DNA from 3 places in the Streptomyces sp. NPDC052301 genome. Region 1 is predicted to be linked to each of the others. Evidence: riboswitches for the same ligand, from Rfam matches in the RefSeq annotation. Region 1 holds a riboswitch; each other region holds the start of a gene.
What was found. Region 1 has a riboswitch for cyclic di-AMP ahead of ACIHEJ_RS25790 (C40 family peptidase). Riboswitches for the same ligand answer to the same signal wherever they lie in the genome.

Region 1 (3,269 bases):
GCCCACCGAGAGGATGCCGGTCGCCATCACGGCGGCCCCGGCCGCGGGAGGCCGACCCGCCCACCACGCACGCAGAGCCGAGAAGCCGGACATGCGCCGATGCTAGGCAGCCGAGCGGCCCGGCATCGGGAAGGGCACGCGCGCGAGGGCGGGCGAAAACGCCGCTACGCGCGCGTGGGCACGGTGTGGAGGTCGTGCCGGCCCCGGGCACGACGCGGGCCGTCCGCGTCGTGTGCACCGCACGCGCGCGTGCGCCGCGGTCAGACCGGTCGCACCACGCTGTGGATCACCGGCTCTCCGAGGTGGTGGACCGCCTGCTCGCGGACGTACGCGCCGGGGCCCGGGGCGTGGATCATCATGCCGTCGCCGGTACAGAGTCCGACGTGGCTGCTGTCGTCGCGGAAGAAGACCAGGTCACCGGGGCGGGCGTCGTCGAGGGGCACGGCCGTGCCGGCGAACGCCTGGTCCCGGGCCGCGCGCGGGAGGGTGACGCCGGCGGCCTTCCAGGCGGCCTGGGTCAGGCCCGAGCAGTCGTAGGAGCCGGGGCCGCTGGCGCCGCTCACGTACGGCTTGCCGATCTGGGCGCGGGCGAAGGCGATCGCCTTCTCGGCCCTGGTGGCCTCGGGGCCGGGGGCGACGTAGGCCTGCGGTCCGGCGTCCGGCTGCTTCTCCTGGGAATGCGCGGTCGGGCGGGGGCTCGCCTCGGCCGTGAGCCGGGACAGCAGCTCGCGCGCGGTGCCGAGCTTGCGCTGGACGGCGGCCTTGGCGCCCTTCACGTCGTACGGCGCGGCGGCCGGTGTCTCCGTGGTCCTGGTGGCCTTCTCGCGTTCGGTCGCGTCCTTCACGCGCGAGGCCAGCCGGTTCATCACCCTGTGCTGGGCGAAGTGGTCCTGCGGATACTCCGCGAGGAGGGAGGCGGCCGGGTCCGGGGCCGCCGTGAACGGCGCCAGACCCTCGCGGGCCCTGGCGCGCCGGGCCGCGCGCCGGGCGCCCTCCTGGCGCGGTTCCTCGACGCGCGCCCGTTCGTGGGCCGTCCAACCCCGCTCACGCGCCCCCTCCGGGACCGCCCGGTCCCCGACGTGCGCCCGCTCGTGGACCGTCCGGTCCTCGCCGAGAGCCCTGTCCCGGGCCGTACGGTTCTCGGCCAGCGCGCGCTCCCGGGCCGCCTGGTCCTCGGCCCTGGCCCGCTGCCGGGCCGCGGCCTGTTCCTCGGCGCGCGCCCGTTGCCGGGCCGCCGACTCCTCCTCCGGCGATGCGTCGGCGCGGCGGTAGAACTCGTCGATCTTCTTCTCGATCTCCTCCAGGCTCGGCCTGCCGTCGTCGGCGGAGGCTGCCTCGGCCGTCTGGGACAGGACGGCCACGGAGGTGAACGCGGCGGTGGCGAGGGCAGGGCCACGCAGGCCCGGTCCACGGGTGCCGACGGGGCGCGGCTTGCGGTGCGACGCCAAGGCTGGCGACTCCTTCCAACGTGCCGCCTACCGGGTTAGCTGTCGGGTTCGGGCGCGTGCTTCGGAAGGGTTGCCCTACGGCGTCGTCCCGGGCGGGAGTCGGCCGATTCACCCCAGGATCGGTGGGTCCCCGGCTCCGGGCGCCGTGCGGGGCGCGCCGGACTCGGCGGAGGCCGCATGGCCCGGCGACGTTCGCCGGAGAGGGGTCGTGCGGCCTGACGGAAACCTAGCCAACTCGTGTGTCTTCTGTGAAGGTTGGTGCGAGGTATGTCCGATACATTTCCGTGACCTGAGGGCACTTTCACGTCCACGTGAGCAGGTGCTTCCGCAGCGTGAGGGGTTACCGGGCACTATTGACGTGAAGATCAACTCTCCGCCGGACCGGCCATGTTCCGGGGACGGCGACCGGTTGTCGGTGGGGCGCCCTAGACTCGGAGAGCGATGAGCAGCCTCTTTGACGACAGCTTCCTGGCGGACCTCCAGCCCTCGCGCGGGCACGAGGAGGAGCCCCCGCCACCGCCCGAGGACGACCACGCTCCGGAGCCGCTTCCGGACGATCTGTTCGGCGGGAAGTTCGACGTGCCGCCGGACCGGGATGCCTACTACCGCGACGGCGCCCCGCGCCCGGCGATCGACGCGGCGGCGCTCCTGGAGGGGCTGAACGAGAACCAGCGCGCCGCGGTCGTGCACGCCGGCACCCCGCTGCTCATCGTCGCCGGTGCCGGCTCCGGCAAGACCCGTGTGCTCACCCACCGCATCGCGCACCTGCTCGCCGAGCGGAACGTGCACCCGGGCCAGATCCTCGCGATCACCTTCACCAACAAGGCCGCGGGCGAGATGAAGGAGCGCGTCGAGCAGCTCGTCGGCCCACGGGCGAACGCGATGTGGGTGATGACCTTCCACAGCGCGTGCGTGCGCATCCTGCGCCGTGAGTCGAAGAAGCTCGGCTTCACGTCGTCGTTCTCGATCTACGACGCCGCGGACTCCAAGCGCCTGATGGCCCTGGTCTGCCGCGACCTGGACCTCGACCCCAAGCGCTTCCCGCCGAAGTCCTTCAGCGCCAAGATCAGCAACCTGAAGAACGAGCTGATCGACGAGGAGGACTTCGCCGCCCAGGCCTCCGACGGCTTCGAGAAGACCCTCGCCCAGGCCTACGCCCTGTACCAGTCGCGGCTGCGCGAGGCCAACGCCCTCGACTTCGACGACCTGATCATGACGACGGTCAACCTGCTGCGCGCCTTCCCGGACGTCGCCGAGCACTACCGCCGCCGCTTCCGGCACGTCCTGGTCGACGAGTACCAGGACACCAACCACGCCCAGTACGCGCTCGTCAGGGAACTCGTCGGCACCGGGGATCACGACGAGGACACCCCGCCCGGCGAGTACGATGTCCCGCCCGCCGAGCTGTGCGTGGTGGGTGACGCGGACCAGTCGATCTACGCCTTCCGCGGTGCGACGATCCGCAACATCCTCCAGTTCGAGGAGGACTACCCGGACGCGACGACGATCCTGCTGGAGCAGAACTACCGCTCCACGCAGACCATCCTGAGCGCGGCCAACGCGGTCATCGAGCGCAACGAGTCCCGCCGCCCGAAGAACCTGTGGACCAACGCCGGCCAGGGCGCCCGGATCACCGGCTACGTCGCCGACACCGAGCACGACGAGGCCCAGTTCGTCGCCGACGAGATAGACCGCCTGGTCGACGCGGGCGACGCCAAGGCCGGCGACGTCGCCGTCTTCTACCGGACCAACGCCCAGTCCCGTGTCTTCGAAGAGGTCTTCATCCGCGTCGGCCTGCCCTACAAGGTCGTCGGCGGTGTC
Region 2 (3,269 bases), on a different contig from region 1:
CGCCTTGGCGTCGCACTCCCGCAGCGGGGCCAGCACGGCCCGCGCCTCCTCCGCGTACCGGACGGTGTCCCGGCGGGCCTGCTCCAGCGCGGGGTGGTCGCGCAACGCCGCCAGCGCCCGGGCGTGCCGGGCGTCGTCGCTGAGGTCGGAGTCCAGCAGCTCGCACAGCTCGATGTCCTCGGGCAGCCCCAGCCGGGCCGCCCGCTCGCGCAGCCGGAGCACGGGCAGGGTCGGGATGCCCTCGCGCAGGTCGGTGCCCGGGGTCTTGCCGGACTCGTGGGAGTCGGAGGCGATGTCCAGGACGTCGTCGGCGAGCTGGAAGGCGACCCCGAGCCGCTCACCGTACTGGGTGAGCACGTCGACGACCGTCTCGTCGGCGCCGGACATCATCGCGCCGAACCGGCACGACACCGCCACCAGCGAACCCGTCTTGCCACCGAGCACGTCCAGGTAGTGCTCGACCGGGTCACGGCCGTCCGAGGGACCCGCGGTCTCCAGGATCTGGCCGGTGACCAGCCGCTCGAACGCGAGGGCCTGCACCCGGACCGCCTCGGGGCCGAGGTCGGCGAGGATCTGGGAGGCGCGGGCGAAGAGGAAGTCACCGGTGAGGACCGCGACGGAGTTGCCCCAGCGGGTGTTGGCGCTGTCCACGCCGCGCCGCACGGCAGCCTCGTCCATGACGTCGTCGTGGTACAGCGTGGCGAGGTGGGTCAGCTCCACGACCACGGCCGACGGGACGACGCCCGGCGCGTAGGGGTCGCCGAACTGCGCCGCGAGCATCACGAGCAGCGGCCGGAACCGCTTCCCGCCGGCCCGTACGAGGTGCTGCGCGGCCTCCGTGATGAACGGGACCTCGCTCTTGGTGGCCTCGAGCAAGCCTTCCTCGACAGCCGCCAATCCGGCCTGGACATCGGCTTCCAGAGCCTGGTCCCGCACGCTCAGCCCGAACGGCCCGACGACGGTCACGAGGGGTCTCCTGTCTGCTGGTGTCTGCTGGCGATTACGCGGTTTGTCGATAGGTCGCTGCCCTCACTCAAGTCAGCGTATCCGGTCCTGTTTCGATCACCGATAGCGCCCACCGGTCCAGCCTGGGCGGTATCGGATCATGACCGTTATGTTTGCGATCGGATGGTAAGAACGGACATTTATCGACTTAACCCCACCCCATCCGCTTTGTCGCGTACCGGGGAGGCGAGCGGAGTAACGCGCACGCCACCCTCCGCACGGCCGAGACCACCGCCATGACGGCCGCCGCGACGACAGACATGACGACGGGCACCCCGCCAGGACAACGACGGGCACCTCGTCATGGGTTCCACCGCCGCCCGAACCGAGCGCAAATCGCCCGAATCCACCATGTCCGATTTGACGCATTTCGTTATTCCGTGAGTTGGGTCACGTGCTTCCGCCGGCGCCCCCGACCCCGCACCGCGACCCCTCCCTCCTTGCCCGGTCGGCGAGTTGAGGCTTGGCAAACGCAAAGGATCAAGTACCCCATACGGCACAGACCAAGGTCAAATGGGGCGTTGTGTGGATCCGCGACTTGTTCCGGACATGTGCTCTCGCATACGTTCCGGGCCGTCGGGCGGAACGCCGAATCCTGCCGCCGCCCGCATACCCATCCACGAACTCATTCCTACGGCAGGAGCGGGGGACCCAGGTAAGCGCCGGACCGGACGGCACACGTCGCGCCGGAACGGCTAGGGGTGAAGCCGTGCCTTCCCGGAAGGCACGGCCGGGCACCTCCCCGCCCGAACCCGACAGCTCACCTCGCAGGCGACGGAGAGGAACTTCCCCATGCCTGCTGCCGCTCAGCACCGCCGTGCCTGGCACAACCGCTTCACCCGCACCCTCGTCGTCGCCGGCACCGGTGCCGCCGTCCTCGCCCTGCCGCTCATCGGTGCGACCAGCGCCTCCGCCGCCACCCCGGCCGCCACGACGGTCTCCACCACCCCGGCCGGGTACCCGAACAACCTGGACGGCTGGATCCGCGAGTCCCTCGCGATCATGGCGGAGAAGGGCATCCCGGGCTCCTACAACGGCATCTACCGCAACATCATCCGGGAGTCCTCGGGCAACCCGAACGCCATCAACCTCTGGGACTCCAACGCCGCCAAGGGCATCCCGTCCAAGGGTCTGCTCCAGGTCATCGACCCGACGTTCAACGCGTACCACGTGGCCGGAACGTCGTTCAACATCTACGACCCGGTCGCGAACATCACCGCCGCCTGCAACTACGCGGCCGCCCGGTACGGGTCGATCGACAACGTGTTCGGCGCCTACTGACCGGCGGCGGCGCCGTCCGAACCGGTGCCGCCGGGCGATGGCCACAGGCTCCTACTGATATCCCGGTCAGTCGGTCGGGAACAGTCTTTCGAGGACGACGGCGATGCCGTCGTCCTCGTTCGACGAGGTGACCTCGTCGGCCACCGCCTTGAGTTCGGGGTGGGCGTTGGCCATGGCGACCCCGTGTCCGGCCCAGTCGAACATCGGGATGTCGTTGGGCATGTCGCCGAAGGCCAGCGCCCGACCGGGAGCGATGCCCAGCCGCTCGGCGGCCAGCGCCAGCCCGGTCGCCTTGGTCACCCCGCACGGCTGGAGTTCCACGGTTCCCGGCCCCGACATGGTGACCGTCGCCAGCGATCCCACCACCGCGCGCGCGAGGGTCGCCAGTGCGTCGTCGGACAGCGTGGCGTGGCGCAGCAGCACCTTGCTGATGGGCGCGCGCCACAGGTCGTCGCGCCGCCCGACCCGCACCGCCGGCAGGGTCGGGTGCGGCATCCGGTACCCGGGCTCGATGAGCGTCAGCCCGTCCACGCCGTCCTGGTCGACGGCCGCGTAGACCTGCCCCACCTCGGCCTCGATCTTGCCGAGCGCGGTCTCGGCCAGCTCCCGGTCCAGCCGCACCGACCAGAGCAGACGGTCGGTCGCGGCGTCGTAGACCTGTGCGCCCTGCCCGCACACCGCGAGCCCCCGGCAGCCGAGGCCGGCCAGCAGGGGTCGTACCCGCGGGGCCGGGCGGCCCGTCACCACCAGGTGGCGTGCACCGGCCCGCGCCACCCGCGCGAGCGCCGCGAGGGACCGTTCGGAGACGGTGTCGTCGCGGCGCAGCAGCGTCCCGTCCAGGTCGGTGGCGATCAGTGCGTACGCGGGGGTGGGTGCCATGATCAGAGAATACGGACACGCTGCCTGGCCGACTCACCTGTGATCGCGCGTACTTGTGTGCTGCCCGGCCCCAAGTGGTGCCCGGCTGCTCCCTGATGGGGGAG
Region 3 (3,269 bases), on a different contig from region 1:
GGTGGCGATGACGACGTCGTCGCGGTTGCCCCGGGCCTTGACCCACTTGCCGATGATCGTCTCGGACTCGCCGCCCTTGTTGCCCTCGACCCAGGCGGAGTAGGCGTCGGCGGTGTCGATGAAGTTGCCGCCGGCGGCCGTGTAGGCGTCCAGGACGGCGAAGGAGGTCTCCTCGTCGGCGGTCCAGCCGAAGACGTTGCCGCCGAGGGAGAGCGGGAAGACCTCGAGGTCGGAGGAGCCGAGTGTGCGCAGAGAAGTCATGCTCGATGTCAACGCCGGCGGTGGATGATCGCATTCCGCCGCAGGCGCCTGTTCACGAGGACGACACGCTCAGGGGGTGAGGCCCTTGGACCGCAGCCAGGGCGCCGGGTCGACGGCGGTGGCCTGGCCGTTCGGGTGCACCTCGAGGTGCAGGTGCGGGCCGGTGACGTTGCCGGTGGCGCCGACCCGGCCGATGACGTCGCCGGTGGAGACCTTCTGGCCGACCGAGACGTTGATCGAGGACTGGTGGCAGAACCACAGCTCGGTGCCGTCGTCCAGGGTGAGGACCGTGCGGTAACCGTAGGCGCCGGCCCAGCCGGCCTGGGTGACCGTGCCGCTGTGGATGGCCTTGATGAGGGTGCCGGTGGGGGCGGCGAAGTCGAGGCCGGTGTGGTAGCCGGAGGACCACATGGAGCCGGGCTGGCCGAAGGTGCCGGTGAGCGTGTACGAGACGACCGGCAGCGTGTACTGCTTGGCCAGCTCGGCCAGCCGCTCGGCCTCGGCGGCCTTCTTGGCGTCGGCCTCGGCCTTCTCCTTGGCGGAGGCGGCCTTGGCGGCGGCCTCCTTCTCCGCCTTGGCGGCGGCGTCGGCGGTCTGCTTCTCGGAAGCGGCGAGCGCGGCGGCGGTGGCCTTGCTGTCGGCCTTGCTCTGCTGCTGCTCGGCCTGGGCCATGATCCGGTTGCGCAGGGCCTCGCCGGCGCCGGTGCTGCTGTCGCTGTCGGCGGTGGTGCCGACGCCGCTGAGCGCGGTGGCGGTGGCCTGGTGCGTGTCGTCGGAGGAGCCGGCGGTGTCGCTGCCGAAGAGGTGGTCGACGGAGGAGGGCAGGTCCGGCAGGGATATGGAGACCGGCGGCTTGCCGGTGTTGGCGCTGGCCATGCCGCCCGCGCCGACCGCGGCCATCACGCCGACGCCGAGGACGGTGGAGCTGCGCGCGAAGCCGCCGCGCTGCTTGGCGACACGGTGCCGGCCGCGGACCGGGGCGACGGAGTCCTCGGTGGGGTTCCACTCCTCCCAGGGGCCCTCGTCGGCGCGGTAGGCGCCGTAGCCGAACGTTTCGGACTCGCGCTGCGCAGGCACGAACGGGGCTTCTGGGGCAGGCCGGTTGGACGCCACGCGGGCGTACTCCTTTCCTTCCTCCGCCTACCGGGTTAGCTGACGGGTTCGGAGCAGGAAGGTCTCCTACGCGCGTATACCGGCCGTGGACTCTAAGCAGTTCACGGCGGTGTTCGCGTGATTCACCCCAAAGTGGTGGTTCCCCGGTTCCCTTGCAGGATTCGGCGCGTGCGCACGGAGCCGCCTCTTGTGACGGCTGGGACGACCGCGCTGCGTTATCGAACGTTAATAGACGTGCCAGGCACTTTCCAAGCCGTTCGGCTTGATCATTAACGTTTTCGGCCGCGGACTTACCGGTCAGGAAGCCTCCAAATCGGGCGAGTTGGCCACGGTTCAGCAGTCTCGGTGTTTTTGATGGTGACTCAGATGTTATGCGCACGGCGGTCACACGGTCACAGGCCGTCACTTCCCGGCGTATCCCCGCCGTCGCCTCACGGCTCAGGGCCGCCGCACGGCGAGGAGCGCCATGTCGTCCGTCATCCCGCCGCCGGAGTGCCGCCGCACCTCGGTGGCGAGCCGGTCGAGGAGCGCGCGAGGGTCGGCGAAGGGCCGCCCGTCGAGCCGACGTTCCAGGTCGTAGAACCGGCCGTGGCCGTCCCGGGCCTCGGACAGTCCGTCGGTGTACAGCAGCAGCGTGGCCCCGCTCGGAAAGCCCGCCTGCAGGGTCCGGTCGGGCCACCTGCCGAGGTCCGCCATGCCCAGTGGCAGCGCGGGCTCGGGCCCGGTCAGGACGCGCACGGTGCCGTCGGCGTACAGCAGCAGCGGCGGTGGATGGCCCCGGTTGACGAGCCGTACGACACCGTCGCCGTGCGGGAGTTCGGCGAGGACGGCGGTGGTGAACCCCTCGAAGGCGTCGATGCCCTCCCGCCGCGTTCCCTCCCGGGCCAGCGCCCGCTCCAGCCGCTCGGCCACCTCCTCCAGGGTGGCCTCGTGCTCGGCCGCCTCCCGGAACGCCCCGATCACCACGGCGATCGCGGCGACCGCGCCCATGCCCTTGCCGCGTACGTCCCCGACGACCAGCCGGACGCCGTACGGGCTGTCCTGCACCGCGTACAGGTCGCCGCCGATGAACGCGTCCTGCCGTGCCGCCTCGTAGCGGGCGGCGATCTCGAAGCCGCCGATCCGCGCGGCGGGCTCCGGCAGCACGGCCCGCTGGGCGGCCTCGGCGACCTCCCGGGCGGAGGCGAGCCGCCGGTCGCCGAGCCGGACCACCCGGTTGATGGCGAGGGCGAGCAGGGCGACCGTGGCGATGGTGACCACGTCGGTGACGGCGGCGACGGCGGGGTGGGCACCCGAGCCTGCGTGCACCGCGTAGCCGGCGGCGAGGGCCGCGAGGCCGGTGAGCACGGTGGTGCGCAGCGACGACAGGGGCGCGGCGATCAGCGGGGCGGCGGAGAAGAACGGGACGGCGGTGAACTCGTTCGGGGTGAGCAGGCCGTACAGGACACCGCTCACGATCAGCAGGGCGGGCAGGGCGCGGGCCAGGGCGCGGGGACCCGGGCGGCGTGGGCGTCGCGGGGGCGGGGGCTCGTCGACGAGGCCCGGAGCGGGCACGGGGTCGCCGGGCAGCCGGCCACCGGCCCTGGCGTACGCGTTCTCCTCCACCTCTCCAGGGCGCACCGCTTGTCTCCCACTGTCCGACGTACGTCCAGATTTGCGGGCGGGACAGCGTGCGGCGAGCGCTGTGGGCCGACCGGATGATCCGTCCCTCCGGCCCTGCCGACGGGCCCGCGGACCACGGATGTGCGTTCCGACCTGCGCATGGGGTACTCTTGAGACACAACGACGCGGGGTGGAGCAGCTCGGTAGCTCGCTGGGCTCATAACCCAGAGGTCGCAGGTTCAAATCCTGTCCCCGCTACTGAAACTCAGGGCCGGAAGCCAGCAATGGTTTCC

Region 2: another riboswitch for cyclic di-AMP. It lies ahead of ACIHEJ_RS34325 (transglycosylase SLT domain-containing protein); the one in region 1 lies ahead of ACIHEJ_RS25790 (C40 family peptidase).
Region 3: another riboswitch for cyclic di-AMP. It lies ahead of ACIHEJ_RS37190 (M23 family metallopeptidase); the one in region 1 lies ahead of ACIHEJ_RS25790 (C40 family peptidase).

The regions. Positions count from the first base shown of each region.
Region 1 covers NZ_JBIUBE010000009.1:154,826-158,094, forward strand. The annotation lists gene ACIHEJ_RS25785 (tellurite resistance/C4-dicarboxylate transporter family protein) at 1-93, opposite strand, end outside; gene ACIHEJ_RS25790 (C40 family peptidase) at 261-1,448, opposite strand; cyclic di-AMP (ydaO/yuaA leader) riboswitch at 1,456-1,627, opposite strand; gene pcrA (DNA helicase PcrA) at 1,890-3,269, shown strand, end outside.
Region 2 covers NZ_JBIUBE010000016.1:149,054-152,322, reverse strand. The annotation lists gene ACIHEJ_RS34330 (polyprenyl synthetase family protein) at 1-966, opposite strand, end outside; cyclic di-AMP (ydaO/yuaA leader) riboswitch at 1,618-1,792, shown strand; gene ACIHEJ_RS34325 (transglycosylase SLT domain-containing protein) at 1,798-2,286, shown strand; gene ACIHEJ_RS34320 (HAD family hydrolase) at 2,353-3,165, opposite strand.
Region 3 covers NZ_JBIUBE010000020.1:100,626-103,894, reverse strand. The annotation lists gene ACIHEJ_RS37195 (aldo/keto reductase) at 1-261, opposite strand, end outside; gene ACIHEJ_RS37190 (M23 family metallopeptidase) at 331-1,374, opposite strand; cyclic di-AMP (ydaO/yuaA leader) riboswitch at 1,382-1,551, opposite strand; gene ACIHEJ_RS37185 (PP2C family protein-serine/threonine phosphatase) at 1,813-2,994, opposite strand; tRNA gene ACIHEJ_RS37180 (tRNA-Met) at 3,161-3,234, shown strand.